3 regions of the Halomonas kashgarensis genome follow, and region 3 is predicted to be linked to each of the others. Evidence: predicted binding sites of a transcription regulator. Region 3 holds the regulator's gene; each other region holds the start of a gene.
The links. The regulator sigma-54, encoded in region 3, starts transcription at its own class of promoters, with help from an activator protein. The targets are predictions, from matches to a motif close to TGGCACNNNNNTTGCTNT.
Positions count from the first base shown of each region.

Region 1 (4,269 bases), 1.7 Mb from region 3:
TGCCGACACTGACCGCGCGCATGAGCGGCGAGATCCAGGACCGGATCGAGGAAGTGCTGGCGACTATCGGCCTGACCGAGCTGCGCCATCGCCCGGCGGGCATCCTCTCCCACGGCCAGAAGCAGTGGCTGGAGATCGGCATGCTGCTGATGCAAAAGCCGCGCCTGCTACTGGTCGACGAGCCCGTAGCGGGAATGACCGAGCAGGAGATGGAGCGCACCGCCGAGCTGCTCACTAGCCTCGCCGGCAAACAATCGGTGGTGGTGGTGGAGCACGACATGGGGTTCGTGCGCTCGATTGCGCGCACCGTGACCGTGCTCCACCAGGGCAGCGTGCTGGCCGAAGGCAGCATGGACCAGGTGGCGAGCGACCCGAAGGTGGTCGAGGTCTACCTGGGAGCCGACGAAAAGGAGCTTGCCTGATGCTGAGTATCGACAAACTCAACCAGTTCTACGGTGAAAGCCATACCTTGTGGGATCTCGACCTGGAGGTGCCCCAGGGGCAATGCACCTGCGTGATGGGACGTAACGGTGTCGGCAAGACCACCCTGATGAAGGCCATCATGGGCGAGGAGGCGGTGGAAAGCGGTAGCATCCGCTACGCCGACGGCGTGGAGCTGACACGTCAGCCCATCGAGGCGCGTTCGCGCCAGGGGGTGGGCTACGTGCCCCAGGGGCGGCAGATATTCCCCCTGCTCACCGTGGAGGAGAATCTGCGCACCGGCCTTGCCGCTCGCCGCGATGGGCTGAAAAAAATCCCGGAGCGTATCTACGAGCTGTTTCCGGTGCTCAAAGAGATGAAGCACCGCCGTGGCGGTGACCTATCCGGCGGCCAGCAACAGCAACTGGCGATCGGCCGCGCCCTGGTCATCGAACCCAAGGTATTGATTCTGGACGAACCGGGGGAGGGCATTCAGCCCAATATCGTCGCCCAGATCGGCCAGGTAATCCGGCGGTTAATTGCCGAGGACGGCCTGACCGTACTGCTGGTCGAGCAGAAGCTGCCCTTTGCGCGCAAGTACGCCGACCGCTTCGTGATCATGGACCGCGGCCGCCCCGTGGCCAAAGGCGAAATCAGCGAACTCTCCGATGAGCTGATCAAGCAGCATCTGACGGTATAGGTCGTTAAGCTCTCACCATTCCTTCTCTTTCTGCGCCCGCCAAACAAGGCGGGCGCAGTGGTTGTTGCCGTTCCGTAAGCATGTTGGCCGCGTTATTTGGGTGTACCATGGCTAACTTTAATAAGCTTTCGCAAAAAATATGGGATGGGCCATGCGCTATAAAGACAAACATCAGCTCGCCGCCGAATGGCAAACGCTTCAGGAGCATACTCCCGAGCCGCTGCGCCAAGCGGTGGCGGCACTAGTGGAGCAGCATTGTGCCCTCTTTGCCGACCACTTCTATACGGTGATGCTGGAAGACCCCCATGCCACGCTGTTTCTCTCCAACGAGCAAGTGCAGCAGCGCTTGAACCCCTCCATGCGGCGCTGGCTAAGTACCATGTTCGCTGTGGAACATAGCGACTTTGTCGCGCTTGTCGAACAGCAGGAGAAAGTGGGGCAAGTGCATGCCCGTATCGATATTCCCGTCAACCTGGTGCTTAACGGGGCAAGGCAGTTGAAGCAGGCGTTTTACGCCCAGATCAATGCTGCTTTCGAGCGTCCGCTGGCGCCGGGCGCCGCTTGCATTTATGTATCGGATCATATCGACATGGCCATGGAGATCATGAGCCATGCGTACTCAGTCGCCAATGATCGCAATACACGTACAGAAGAGGCGTACAAGCTTTTCTCCCTGACCCAGAGCATCGGCGACGAGCGCGAGCGCCAACGCTCGGCACTGTTGAACTGGGAAAACACGCTGATGTTCGCCGTAGCCGCCCAACGGGAAACCGGTGCGCTTCCCAGGCTCGCCAATTCCGAGTTCGGGCTGTGGTACTTCCATAAGGCGTGCCATGCATTCGAGGGGTCGCGGGAAATCGCCGTCATCTCTCGGCATATTAACCGGGTGGATCAGGAGTGGCTGCCTGCTCTGGGCTATGAGGATGTCAACGAGAAGTTACAGGCGTTGAATGAGATCCGTGACGCCGTGCGCACCATCCTGATGCTGTTGAACGATATGCTGGAACGTGCCTCCGGCCTGGAAGCGGGGCGCGACAGCTTGACCCGGTTGCTCAACCGCAAATTCCTGCCGGTGGTGCTCAACCGGGAAATCGAGATATCCCGCCACTCCGATAAGCGCTTCGCATTGCTCATGGTCGATATCGACCACTTCAAGTCGATCAACGATACCCATGGGCACGATGCGGGGGATAGCGTACTTCAGCAGGTGGCGAGCATTCTGGATCGCTCCACCCGTGGCGGTGATTACGTATTCCGCATGGGCGGCGAGGAGTTCTTGATCGTCCTGGTGGATACCGATCAGCACGGCAGCCGGCTGTTCGCCGAGCGGCTGCGCCAGACGGTAGCCAAGGAGCCAATGCTCGCCGCCGCCGATACGCTACTCAACGTGACCGTCAGCGTGGGGGTAACGCTGCACGACGGCCACCCCGACTATCAGCGCTCTATGCAGCGGGCGGACCGGGCGCTGTATCAGGCGAAACGCAGCGGACGAGACTGTGTCGTTGTGCAGAGCGCGTGACCCTTCCATGTATTTCTATGGTGCAGAAGCGCTATTTTTCGCACTCTTTTAGTGCGTGTGACGGGTGAGCGAAAGAGTCATTTTCGCCTTCAAAATGCTGATGATTCCTTTTGGCCTCCCATTTTCACCATTTTGGCGCATTCCTTGCATTTGAAAGAAACGAATGACTTTCAAAGGACGTGACTGCTGCCCATGCCCCTGTGTGTTCCCGCTGACCCCACCCGCGATTCCGGCCACCGTTTCGACAAGGGCCGCCACTGGGCGGCTTCGCTGACGCTGACGTTTGCTCGCCGCGCTGACGCGACACGCATGCTCCATGCCCGTCATCAGGGGCCGCTGCGAGTGCAGCGGCCGTTCTACCCGGAGGGTCGCGGCGGTGCCTGCCATGTCTACCTGCTGCATCCGCCCGGCGGGCTGGTCAGTGGTGATTCCCTGTCGATTACCGCCAGCGTGGAGAGCAGCGCTCATGCCCTGCTGACCACACCGGCGGCCAACAAGCTCTACAAGGCGGATAGCCATGGCGTGGCCTGGCAGCAGGAGACCCGCCTTAACATCGCCGCCGGAGCGGTGCTGGAATGGCTGCCCCAGGAAACCATCGCCTTCGATGGCTCCCGTGGGCGGCAAACCACTCACATAGCCCTGGAAGGCGATGCCCGTTGCCTGGGGTGGGAAGTGCTGGCCTTGGGGCGACCGGCAAGCGATCTGCCCTATATCTCCGGCCAGCTGGACCAGCGTTTCCGGCTGACCCATGACGGCAAGCCGCTGTGGCTGGAGCGCCAGACGCTTGATCCGCAACACCCGCGTTTCAGCGGATGCTGGGGCCAGGGCGGCGCCACGGTACAGGCTACCCTCTGGGCGGTGGGTCTGAGCGATGCAGTTGAAGCTATCGAAGCGCTGCGCGAAACCCTGCCGGATTCGCCTCGCTGGGCCGTGACCCAACGCCACGGCGTACTGCTGCTGCGCTACCTGGGCAACTCGCGCAATGAAGCCTGGACGCTATGCGAGCGGGCCTGGCACCTGCTGCGCCCACGCTTGATCGAGCGTGATGCCCATACGCCGCGTATCTGGCTTACCTGAACATGACCCCATATGGAGACGCCTCATGGAACTGACCCCGAGAGACAAGGACAAGCTGCTGCTGTTTTCCGCCGCCCAGCTTGCCGAGCGGCGCAAAGCGCGCGGTCTTAAGCTCAACTACCCCGAAGCTGTGGCGCTGATCAGTTTCGAGATCATGGAGGGCGCTCGCGACGGCAGGAGCGTGGCCGATTTGATGAGCTATGGCCGCGAGATTCTCTCCCGTGACGACGTGATGGAGGGCGTGGCCGAGATGGTCGACGAGGTCCAGGTCGAGGCCACCTTTCCGGATGGTACGAAATTGGTCACCGTCCATTCACCCATTGTTTGAGGGAGCTGTGCAATGATTCCCGGTGAGTATCAGTTGAAAGAGGACGATATCGAGCTGTGCGCGGGGCGTGAGCGGATCACCGTCGAGGTGGCCAACACCGGCGACCGGCCGATCCAGATCGGATCGCATTACCACTTCGCCGAAGCCAACCCGGCGCTGACCTTCGACCGCGCCAAGGCGCGTGGCTATCGGCTCGATGTGGCGGCGGGCACGGCGATTCGCTTC
Region 1 is NZ_CP137552.1:3,205,528-3,209,796, reverse strand. It holds gene urtD (urea ABC transporter ATP-binding protein UrtD) at 1-422, shown strand, start outside; gene urtE (urea ABC transporter ATP-binding subunit UrtE) at 422-1,120, shown strand; gene R5M92_RS14730 (diguanylate cyclase) at 1,272-2,639, shown strand; gene R5M92_RS14725 (urease accessory protein UreD) at 2,832-3,716, shown strand; gene R5M92_RS14720 (urease subunit gamma) at 3,742-4,044, shown strand; gene R5M92_RS14715 (urease subunit beta) at 4,057-4,269, shown strand, end outside.
Region 1: a site for sigma-54 is predicted at 2,773-2,790, ahead of R5M92_RS14725 (urease accessory protein UreD). Genes of this name have one in related genera too.

Region 2 (4,269 bases), 1.7 Mb from region 3:
GGCCTGGTGTCGATCACTGCCGACCCGCTATCGCCAACGGCGCTGGGTGCCTGTCTGATCGGTGCCGTGGGCGGTGTTCTCGTGGTGGCGTCGATCGTGACTCTGGACAAGCTGAAGCTCGATGACCCGGTGGGTGCCATCTCTGCTCACGGGGTAGTGGGTATCTGGGGTGTTCTGGCGGTGCCGCTGTCCAACGGCGATGCCAGCTTCGGTGCCCAGATCATCGGTATCCTCGGTATCTTCATCTGGGTGTTCGTGGCCAGCTTGATCGTCTGGTTCATCATCAAGGCCATCATGGGTATCCGGGTCAGCGAAGAAGAAGAGTATGAAGGGGTCGATATCGCCGAGTGTGGCCTGGAAGCCTATCCTGAATTCAGCTCCTCCAAGAAATAAGGAGAAGCTTACCCTGTGAGCTGGCGTGCTCCACCTGGCCTCCCTTCGGGGAGGCTTTTTTTGATATCGCGAGTTAGCTTGAAGGACGGCTCTGCAGCACACTCAGCCCGGTTACCGCACTCAGAATCAGCACCATGCCCGCTACTTGTGGCAGATCCAGCGCTTCGCTCAATACGAACAGGCCGAAGAGAGCCGCGGTGACCGGCTCCACCATGGCCACGATCGAAGCCGTAGTGGGCAAGGTGTGACGCAGGCCGGTGATATAGCAGTAGAACGACAAGCCCGCGCCCAGCAGACCCAGCAGGATGAACCATGCCACATCGGCGGAGACGGTTACGGCCACCGCCTGGCCGAGGTCGATCAACGGCAACAAGATCAATGTGCCGGTGGCAAAGGCAATCGCCAGTACACTCGGCGCCGGGCCGTAACTGCCGGCATACTTGAAGCCGAAGATGAACAGAGCGTAGGAAAGCCCCGAAAGCAGGCCGGTGGCGATGCCCAGCGTCGAGACGGCGCCCGCCTGGGTGCGGTAGATGCCGGTCAGCAGCACGACCCCTCCGATCACCAGCGCGATGCTGACCAGTTTCACCGGTGTGGGACGCTCCACTCCGGCAATAAAGGAGACCAGGTAGACGAAGACCGGTGCGCTGTACATCAGCGTGACGGCCACCGCCACGCTGCCCTCGCTGATGCTGATGAAATAGAAGGTGAAGTTGCCGGCGACCCCGAGCCCCGCGATTAATGACCACAGCACCAGCCGGCGGTTGAATGAGAAGCCCCGCCCTTGAAGACGGATGATGGCCAGCCAGATCGCCATGCATCCCAGCCCCACCAGGATGCGCCAGAAGGAAATCACCTCGGGCGACCAGCCCCGGGACATGAGCAGGCTGGCAAGACCGCCGGCCAAGCCCCATTGAAAGGCGGCTGCTATGACAAGCGCGGTAGCTGAAAACAATCCCAAATCTCCCGATGACTCAATGATGATCGAGTATGCGCAAGCACGCATAGCGGTGAACTCATGCTCATCCTAGTCCTCGTCGTGCAGCCTTTCACGCGATCCACGGGGAGGCTTTTTATTCTCGGCCCACGGCGGTGTATGCTTGGCACAGGTGGTTCACATGAATGAGATAAGGATAGGGGAAGCGCGATGAAACTGGTGACAGCAATTATCAAGCCGTTCAAGCTTGACGACGTACGTGAATCGCTTTCCGAGATCGGCGTCCAGGGCATTACCGTCACCGAGGTGAAGGGCTTCGGTCGGCAGAAGGGCCATACCGAGCTGTATCGCGGTGCGGAGTATGTGGTCGACTTCTTGCCCAAGGTCAAGCTGGAAGTCGCCGTGGACGACGACATGGCCGAGCAGGTCATCGAAGCGATCACCCAGGTCGCCAATACCGGCAAGATTGGGGATGGCAAGATCTTCGTCATGCCGCTGGAGCAGGTGATTCGTATCCGTACCGGCGAGACCGGCAAGGATGCGGTTTAAGCACAAGCGCTAGACGCAAAAAGCCCGAGACGTGTGATGGCACGCCTCGGGCTTTTTTAATGACGACTTATATTGATTGATTACTTCTCGACGAAAGCGCGCTCGATGACATAGTCGCCGGGTTCGCCCATGCGCGGCGAGATGTTCATTCCCAACTCGTCCAGCAGGGCGCTGGTATCGTCGAGCATCGCCGGGCTGCCGCAGATCATCGCCCGATCCTGGCGCGGGTCGATGGGCGGCAGGCCGGTATCCTCGAATAACTTGCCGCTGCGGATATGGTCGGTCAAGCGGCCCATGGTGTGAAACTGCTCGCGAGTGACGGTGGGGTAGTAGACCAGTTTCTCCGCGACATCTTCGCCCAGGTACTCGTGGGCCGGCAGCTCCTTGGTGATGAAGTCGGCGTAGGCCAGCTCGGAAACCTCGCGTACCCCATGTACCAGCACTACCTTTTCATAGCGCTCGTAGACTTCAGGGTCCTGGATCAGGCTCAAAAACGGCGCCAGGCCAGTACCGGTGGAGAGCATGTAGAGATTGCGCCCCGGCAGAAGGTCGTCGGTCACCAAGGTGCCGGTGGGCTTGCGGCTGACCATGATCTGGTCACCGACCTTCAGGTGCTGCAGACGCGAGGTCAGCGGGCCATCGGGCACCTTGATGCTGAAGAACTCCAGATGATCCTCATAGTTGGGGCTGGCAATCGAGTAGGCGCGCATCAAGGGCTTGCCGTTCACTTCAAGACCGATCATGACGAATTGGCCAGTCTTGAAACGCAGGCTGCGCTCGCGGGTGGTGCGAAAGCTGAACAGGGTGTCGTTCCAGTGGTGAACACTCAGGACGTCTTCCAGGGCGAACTTGCTCATGATGGTTCCTTGGTCAGGCCGGAAGGTCTTGCGCCAACCGACTTCTATGCGGTTATGGAATAAAAATTGTTTCTAGAGTTGCCGACAAGTCTAAGAAAACATGACATATCTGTTAAACAGATTATTTGAATAACGCTTATCTACTTTTCCGATATAATTTTGAAAATCACTCTCGCCAGCGTGAATACTGGACTCGAGGTAACGTCATGCACTATACCCTGCGGCAACTGGAAGTCTTCGTGGCCGTTGCCCAGCACGAAAGCGTTTCCCATGCGGCACGTGTGCTGGCGCTCTCCCAGTCTGCCACGAGTACGGCACTGGCGGAGCTGGAGCGACAATTTGACTGCCAGTTGCTGGATCGAATCGGCAAGCGGCTGAAGCTGAACGCGCTGGGGTTCCAGTTGCTGCCCAAGGCGGTGGCGTTACTCGACCGGGCGGAGGAAGTCGAGGAGCTGCTGCGGGGTCAGCAGGGCGTGGGCTCGCTGGACGTCGGGGCGACGTTGACCATCGGCAACTACCTGGCCACGCTTCTGATCAGCGATTTCATGCAGCGCTATCCGGGAAGCCGAGTACGCCTGTCGGTACGCAATACGCGCAATATCATCGACGGGGTACGTCAGCACTCGCTGGACCTGGGGTTGATCGAGGGTCAATGCGATGACGAGGCGATCATCAGCCAGCCCTGGGTGGAGGATGAATTGTGCGTGTTCTGCTCACCGCGGCACCCGCTAGCAGGCAGTACGGGGCTCGAACTGGAGCGCCTGTTGCGCGAGGACTGGATCATGCGCGAGCAGGGCTCGGGTACCCGCATGACCCTGGAACAGGCGACTCGTCATCGCCGCAGCCGTTTCAACACCCTGCTCGAGCTTGAGCATACCGAAGGTATCAAGCGTGCGGTGGAATCGGGTCTGGGAATCGGCTGCGTCTCCAAGCTGGCGCTACGCGACGCCTTTCGTCGCGGCAGCCTAGTGCCGCTACCCACGCCGGAGCTGGATCTCAAGCGCCAGTTCACCTTCATCTGGCATCGCCACAAGTACTTGACCACCGGCGTACGCGAATTCCTGCGTCTGTGTCGTGAAATGACCGCCGGGGCCAAGCGCAGCGACGAGATTCCGCTGCCCCCGATCCCTTAGGCGTTTAGCGCCCATGCGCTTGCGGCTCGGGCAGTCTGTGTTAGACACGAGGCCGGCTTTCGGCCAGGCGTTCAGCTGATCGGTAGGCTGTAGGCGCGTTGAGTGCTGGTGCAGCGCCGTCCTGAGACAATTTGAAGCGGCTGATGGCATCCGTCAGGTGGTCCGCCTGGTCCTTGAGCTGCTCGGCAGCGGTGGTCGACTCTTCCACCATGGCGGCGTTCTCCTGGGTCATGCGGTCGAGCTCGGCAACGGCTATGTTCACCTGGCCGATACCATCGCTTTGCTCGCTGGCAGCGGAGGTGATTTCTCCGAGCACGTCGGTGACACGGGTAATGTGATTGACGATGTCGTCCATGGTCTCGCCGGCGCTGTGCACCAGCTGGGTACCGTTTGACACCTT
Region 2 is NZ_CP137552.1:3,250,313-3,254,581, reverse strand. It holds gene R5M92_RS14960 (ammonium transporter) at 1-393, shown strand, start outside; gene R5M92_RS14955 (DMT family transporter) at 467-1,348, opposite strand; gene glnK (P-II family nitrogen regulator) at 1,541-1,879, shown strand; gene R5M92_RS14945 (ferredoxin--NADP reductase) at 1,960-2,736, opposite strand; gene R5M92_RS14940 (LysR family transcriptional regulator) at 2,943-3,869, shown strand; gene R5M92_RS14935 (methyl-accepting chemotaxis protein) at 3,910-4,269, opposite strand, start outside.
Region 2: a site for sigma-54 is predicted at 1,495-1,512, ahead of glnK (P-II family nitrogen regulator). Genes of this name have one in related genera too.

Region 3 (4,269 bases):
GCTGATCTGGCCGAAATTGCCTACCAGCCTGGCGGCCAGCTGCTCGACAAGGTAGACGGAGCGGTGCTGGCCGCCGGTACAGCCGATGGCGACGGTCAGGTAGCTGCGTTGGCTGCTTTGATAGGCGGGCAGCCAGCGTTCCAGCCAGGCCTGGATATCGGTCAGCATCTCCTCCACCAAGGGATAGCCTTCCAGAAAGGCGGCGATGGATGCATCGCGACCGGTGGCACCGCGTAGGTTGGGGTCCCAGTAGGGGTTGGGCAGGCAACGTCCATCGAAGACGAGATCGGCATCCAGCGGGATGCCTCGCTTGTAACCGAACGACTCGAAAGTCAGCGTCAACTGATCGCGCTGATGATGGGAAACCTGGTCGGTAATGCGACGCCGCAGATCGTGAACCGATAGCCGCGAGGTATCGATCATCAGATCGGAAAGATCGCGTATCTCGCTCAGCGCCTCTTCCTCGTGGGCTATCGCTTCTTCCAGGGTCATTTCGCTATCGCGAGTCAGCGGATGACGACGCCGGGTGGCCGAGTATCGTTCCAGCAAGATGCGCGCATCGGTTGTCATGTAGATGAGCTGGCAATCGATATGTCGACGCTTGAGCTCCTGCAGCAGGCTGGGAAAACGCTTCAAGGCATGGGGAAGATTACGCGCGTCGACGCTTACCGCCAGATGGCTGCGATTGCCGCCCTCACCGAGCTCCTCTATCAATGAATCCAGAAGCATGGCGGGAAGGTTGTCGATAGCGTAATAGCCGAGATCCTCCAATGCCTGCAGGGCAATGGACTTTCCCGATCCCGAGCGACCGCTGATAATCACGAGTTGCATGACGAATCTCCTTCCGCACCGTATTTTAGCTATTACCGTGCAGGTTGCAGCCATTCTTCAAGGCGAAATAGGCGAGAGGTTTGCAAGTAAGCCTCTATCGAGGGCCGTCCGGTAACGGAGGCAGAATCGTATCGAAAGCGTAATTTGACAGAAGCACGCCAGAAGCTGAACGGTGCCGAACTAACTGGAGCTCTGCTGCCTGATCTTGTCTCTCAGCAACTCCAGCAGCTCACGTTGACTGGTGCTTTTGCGCAACCGGACACGGGTGTCGCCGTCATTCATGATGGTCGCCACCTGGCCTAGCAGGGCAAGGTGAGTATCATCCGCCTCTTCCGGGACCAGCAGCACGAAGATGAGGTCCACGGGTTCACCGTCGACGGCATCGAAATCGATGGCTTCGGCCAGCTTCAGAAAACCTGCAATGGGGGCATCGCAATGCGGACTGCGCGCATGGGGGATAGCGACACCATTGCCGATCCCGGTACTGCCTAGGCGCTCTCGACCGATCAAGCGACTGAAGACTTCCTGGCTATCGAGACTGGGGGTGTTCTGGGCGATAAAGGTGCTGAAGAATTCCAGCACCCGTTTCTTGCTTCCCCCGGGCACATCATAGAGCACGCGCTCGGGGGGCAGGATGGTTTCCAGCATCATTGGCTCAGCGCACGCCAGCGCCTTGGGCGCGGGCTTGTGCTTTTTCCTTATGCTTGACCAGTTGACGGTCGATCTTGTCGGCCAGTGCATCGATGGCGGCATACATGTCCGAATCCATGGCCTCGGCGTGAAGATCGGCACCGGCCGCGTGCAACGTACAGGCCGCGTGCTGACGCTCTTTTTCGATGGACAGGGTTACCTGAACGGTAGTGATATTGTCGTAATGGCGTTCAACGCGAGCGAGTTTTTCCTCGACGTAGTCACGCAGGGCGTCAGTGAGTTCGACATGATGACCTGTGATGTTGACTTGCATTGACGTACTCCTTATCCATCGGACTGTACTTCGATTGTAACTCTTTTTCCTGCTGAGCAAAGCCCCGCGAACAACTTTCTCGATTTCCACGAGAGCTCTACTTCAGCGTAGCCTGCGTCGTTCGCTGGAAGAGGGAATTCCCATCGCCTCACGGTACTTGGCGACGGTACGGCGAGCCACCTGAATACCACTGTCGCCAAGCAGGGTGACCAGCCGGCTGTCGGAAAGCGGTTTGCCTGGAGGCTCTTCCTGGATCAGTTTCTTCAGTCGGGCACGAATGGCGGTACTGGAGTGGCTGTCGCCGTCGGCGCTGCCTATCTGGCTGGAGAAGAAGTACTTGAGCTCGAAGACCCCGCGTGGCGTATGAATGAACTTCTGGGTGGTGACGCGCGAAATGGTCGATTCGTGCATGTCCACGGCGCTGGCGATATCGGCGAGAATCAAGGGTTTCATGGCCTCCTCGCCTTGCTCGAGAAAGCCGAGCTGACGGGTGACGATTTCGCGCCCCACGCGCAACAAGGTGTCGTTGCGGCTGGACAGGCTCTTGATCAGCCACCGAGCCTCTTGGAGGTGTTCCTTGAGATATTGATTGTCCTGGCTCTTGTCGGCGCGCTTGATGAGGCTGGCGTAATCGGGCTGAATCCTGAGCCTGGGTAGCGCCTCGGGGTTCAAGTCGAGATGCCAGCCCTGGGCATCGTGGCGCACCACCAGATCGGGGACGACGTAGCCTTCGTCCGCGTCGCTGAAGGCGCTGCCCGGACGCGGGTCCAGGGTGCGTATCAGCGAGATAACATCCTCGAGCTGGGTCTCGTCCAGTCCCAGCCGACGCTTGAGCAGGCGGGTGTCGTTCTTGCCCAGCGCCTCGAGAAACTGGCGGACCAAACGGCGGGCGTGGGCGAGCAGGGGGGTGTCATCGGCCAGGGTGGCGAGCTGCAGCATCAGGCATTCGCGTAGATCTCGGGCGAAGATGCCGGTGGGCTCGAACTGCTGCAAGCGGAGCAGAATGGTTTCCACCTCTCGAGTGCTTATGCCTTCGAGGCCCTGATCGCGTAGCCCGTCGCGCAGCTCGGACAAGGTCTGGGTCAGGTAGCCATTGACATCGATGGCATCGATCAGGCTTTCCGCTATCTGCCGTTCGCGCCAGTCGAGATCGGTCATGGCCAGTTGCCAGAGCAGGTGCCCCTGCAGACTCTGGCCGGCGGCCTGACGCTCGAAATCCGGACCTTCGCCGCTGCCGGCGGCGGGCACCATGTCCTGGTAGGTATCCGACCAGTCGCTGTCGAGCGCCAGTTCGTTAGGGATGTCCTCGGACCACTCGGCTTCCTGTGCCTCGTCCACCGCCTGCTCGCTGAACTCCTCCTCCTGCTCGAGCAGGGGGTTGGAATCGAGCGCCTGCTGGATTTCCTGACGCAGATCGAGAGTGGATAATTGCAGCAGCGCGATCGCCTGTTGCAATTGCGGCGTCATGGTCAGCTGGGAGCCCATGCGCAATTGAAGAGAGGCTTTCATGACCATAGCGGGACTCGCGTGCGTAATCGGAAAGCTTAACCCTAGTGCGAGCAAGGACCAGGTGCAAGTCAACTTTTGCAATATGCATGCCACCGGCAATAAGCATGCCATCTGGCGCTTGAGACGGCTAGAGTATGAAGTCGTCTAGAGCTTGAAGTCGGCGCCCAGGTAAACGTCGCGCACCTGTTGGTTGTCCAGTATGCCCTGTGGCGGGCCGCTGGCAATGATCTGGCCATCGCCGACGATATAGGCGGTGTCACAGATATCCAATGTGTCGCGCACATTGTGATCGGTTATGAGAACGCCGATTTCGCGCGCCTTGAGCGCGCGGATAATGGTCTTGATTTCGCCGACGGAGATCGGATCGACCCCGGCAAATGGTTCATCCAGAAGAATGAAAGCGGGCTCTGTGGCAAGCGCACGGGCAATTTCCACCCGGCGTCGTTCGCCACCGGAGAGGCTCATGCCGAGATTGTCGCGAATGTGGGTGACGTGAAAATCCTCGAGCAGCGCTTCGAGCTGCTGTTCGCGTCCGCTCGAGTCGAGGTCGCGGCGGGTTTCCAGGATCGCCAGGATATTGTCCGCCACCGAAAGCTTGCGAAATATCGAGGCTTCCTGGGGCAGGTAGCCGATGCCCGCCTTGGCTCGCTCATGCATGGGGGCGTGGGAGATATCGTGATCATCGATACTGACGCTGCCGGCGTCGGCGCTCACCAGGCCCACGATCATGTAGAACGAAGTGGTCTTGCCCGCCCCGTTGGGGCCGAGCAGGCCGACGACACTGCCTTGCGCGATCTCCACGGAAATATCCTTGACCACACGGCGGCGCTTGTAACTCTTGGCCAAGTGGCGAGCGTAAAGTGTCTTCATCGAGGTGCCAGGTTCCTGTAGCGAGAAATGGGGGCAGCGTTGGCGAAGCCTATTGGCGTTCGGGCTGGAGCGTCATGCGGATGCGCTGCTGATCG
Region 3 is NZ_CP137552.1:1,508,303-1,512,571, reverse strand. It holds gene rapZ (RNase adapter RapZ) at 1-831, opposite strand, end outside; gene R5M92_RS06980 (PTS sugar transporter subunit IIA) at 1,012-1,482, opposite strand; gene hpf (ribosome hibernation-promoting factor, HPF/YfiA family) at 1,487-1,795, opposite strand; gene R5M92_RS06970 (RNA polymerase factor sigma-54) at 1,898-3,310, opposite strand; gene lptB (LPS export ABC transporter ATP-binding protein) at 3,449-4,174, opposite strand; gene lptA (lipopolysaccharide transport periplasmic protein LptA) at 4,224-4,269, opposite strand, start outside.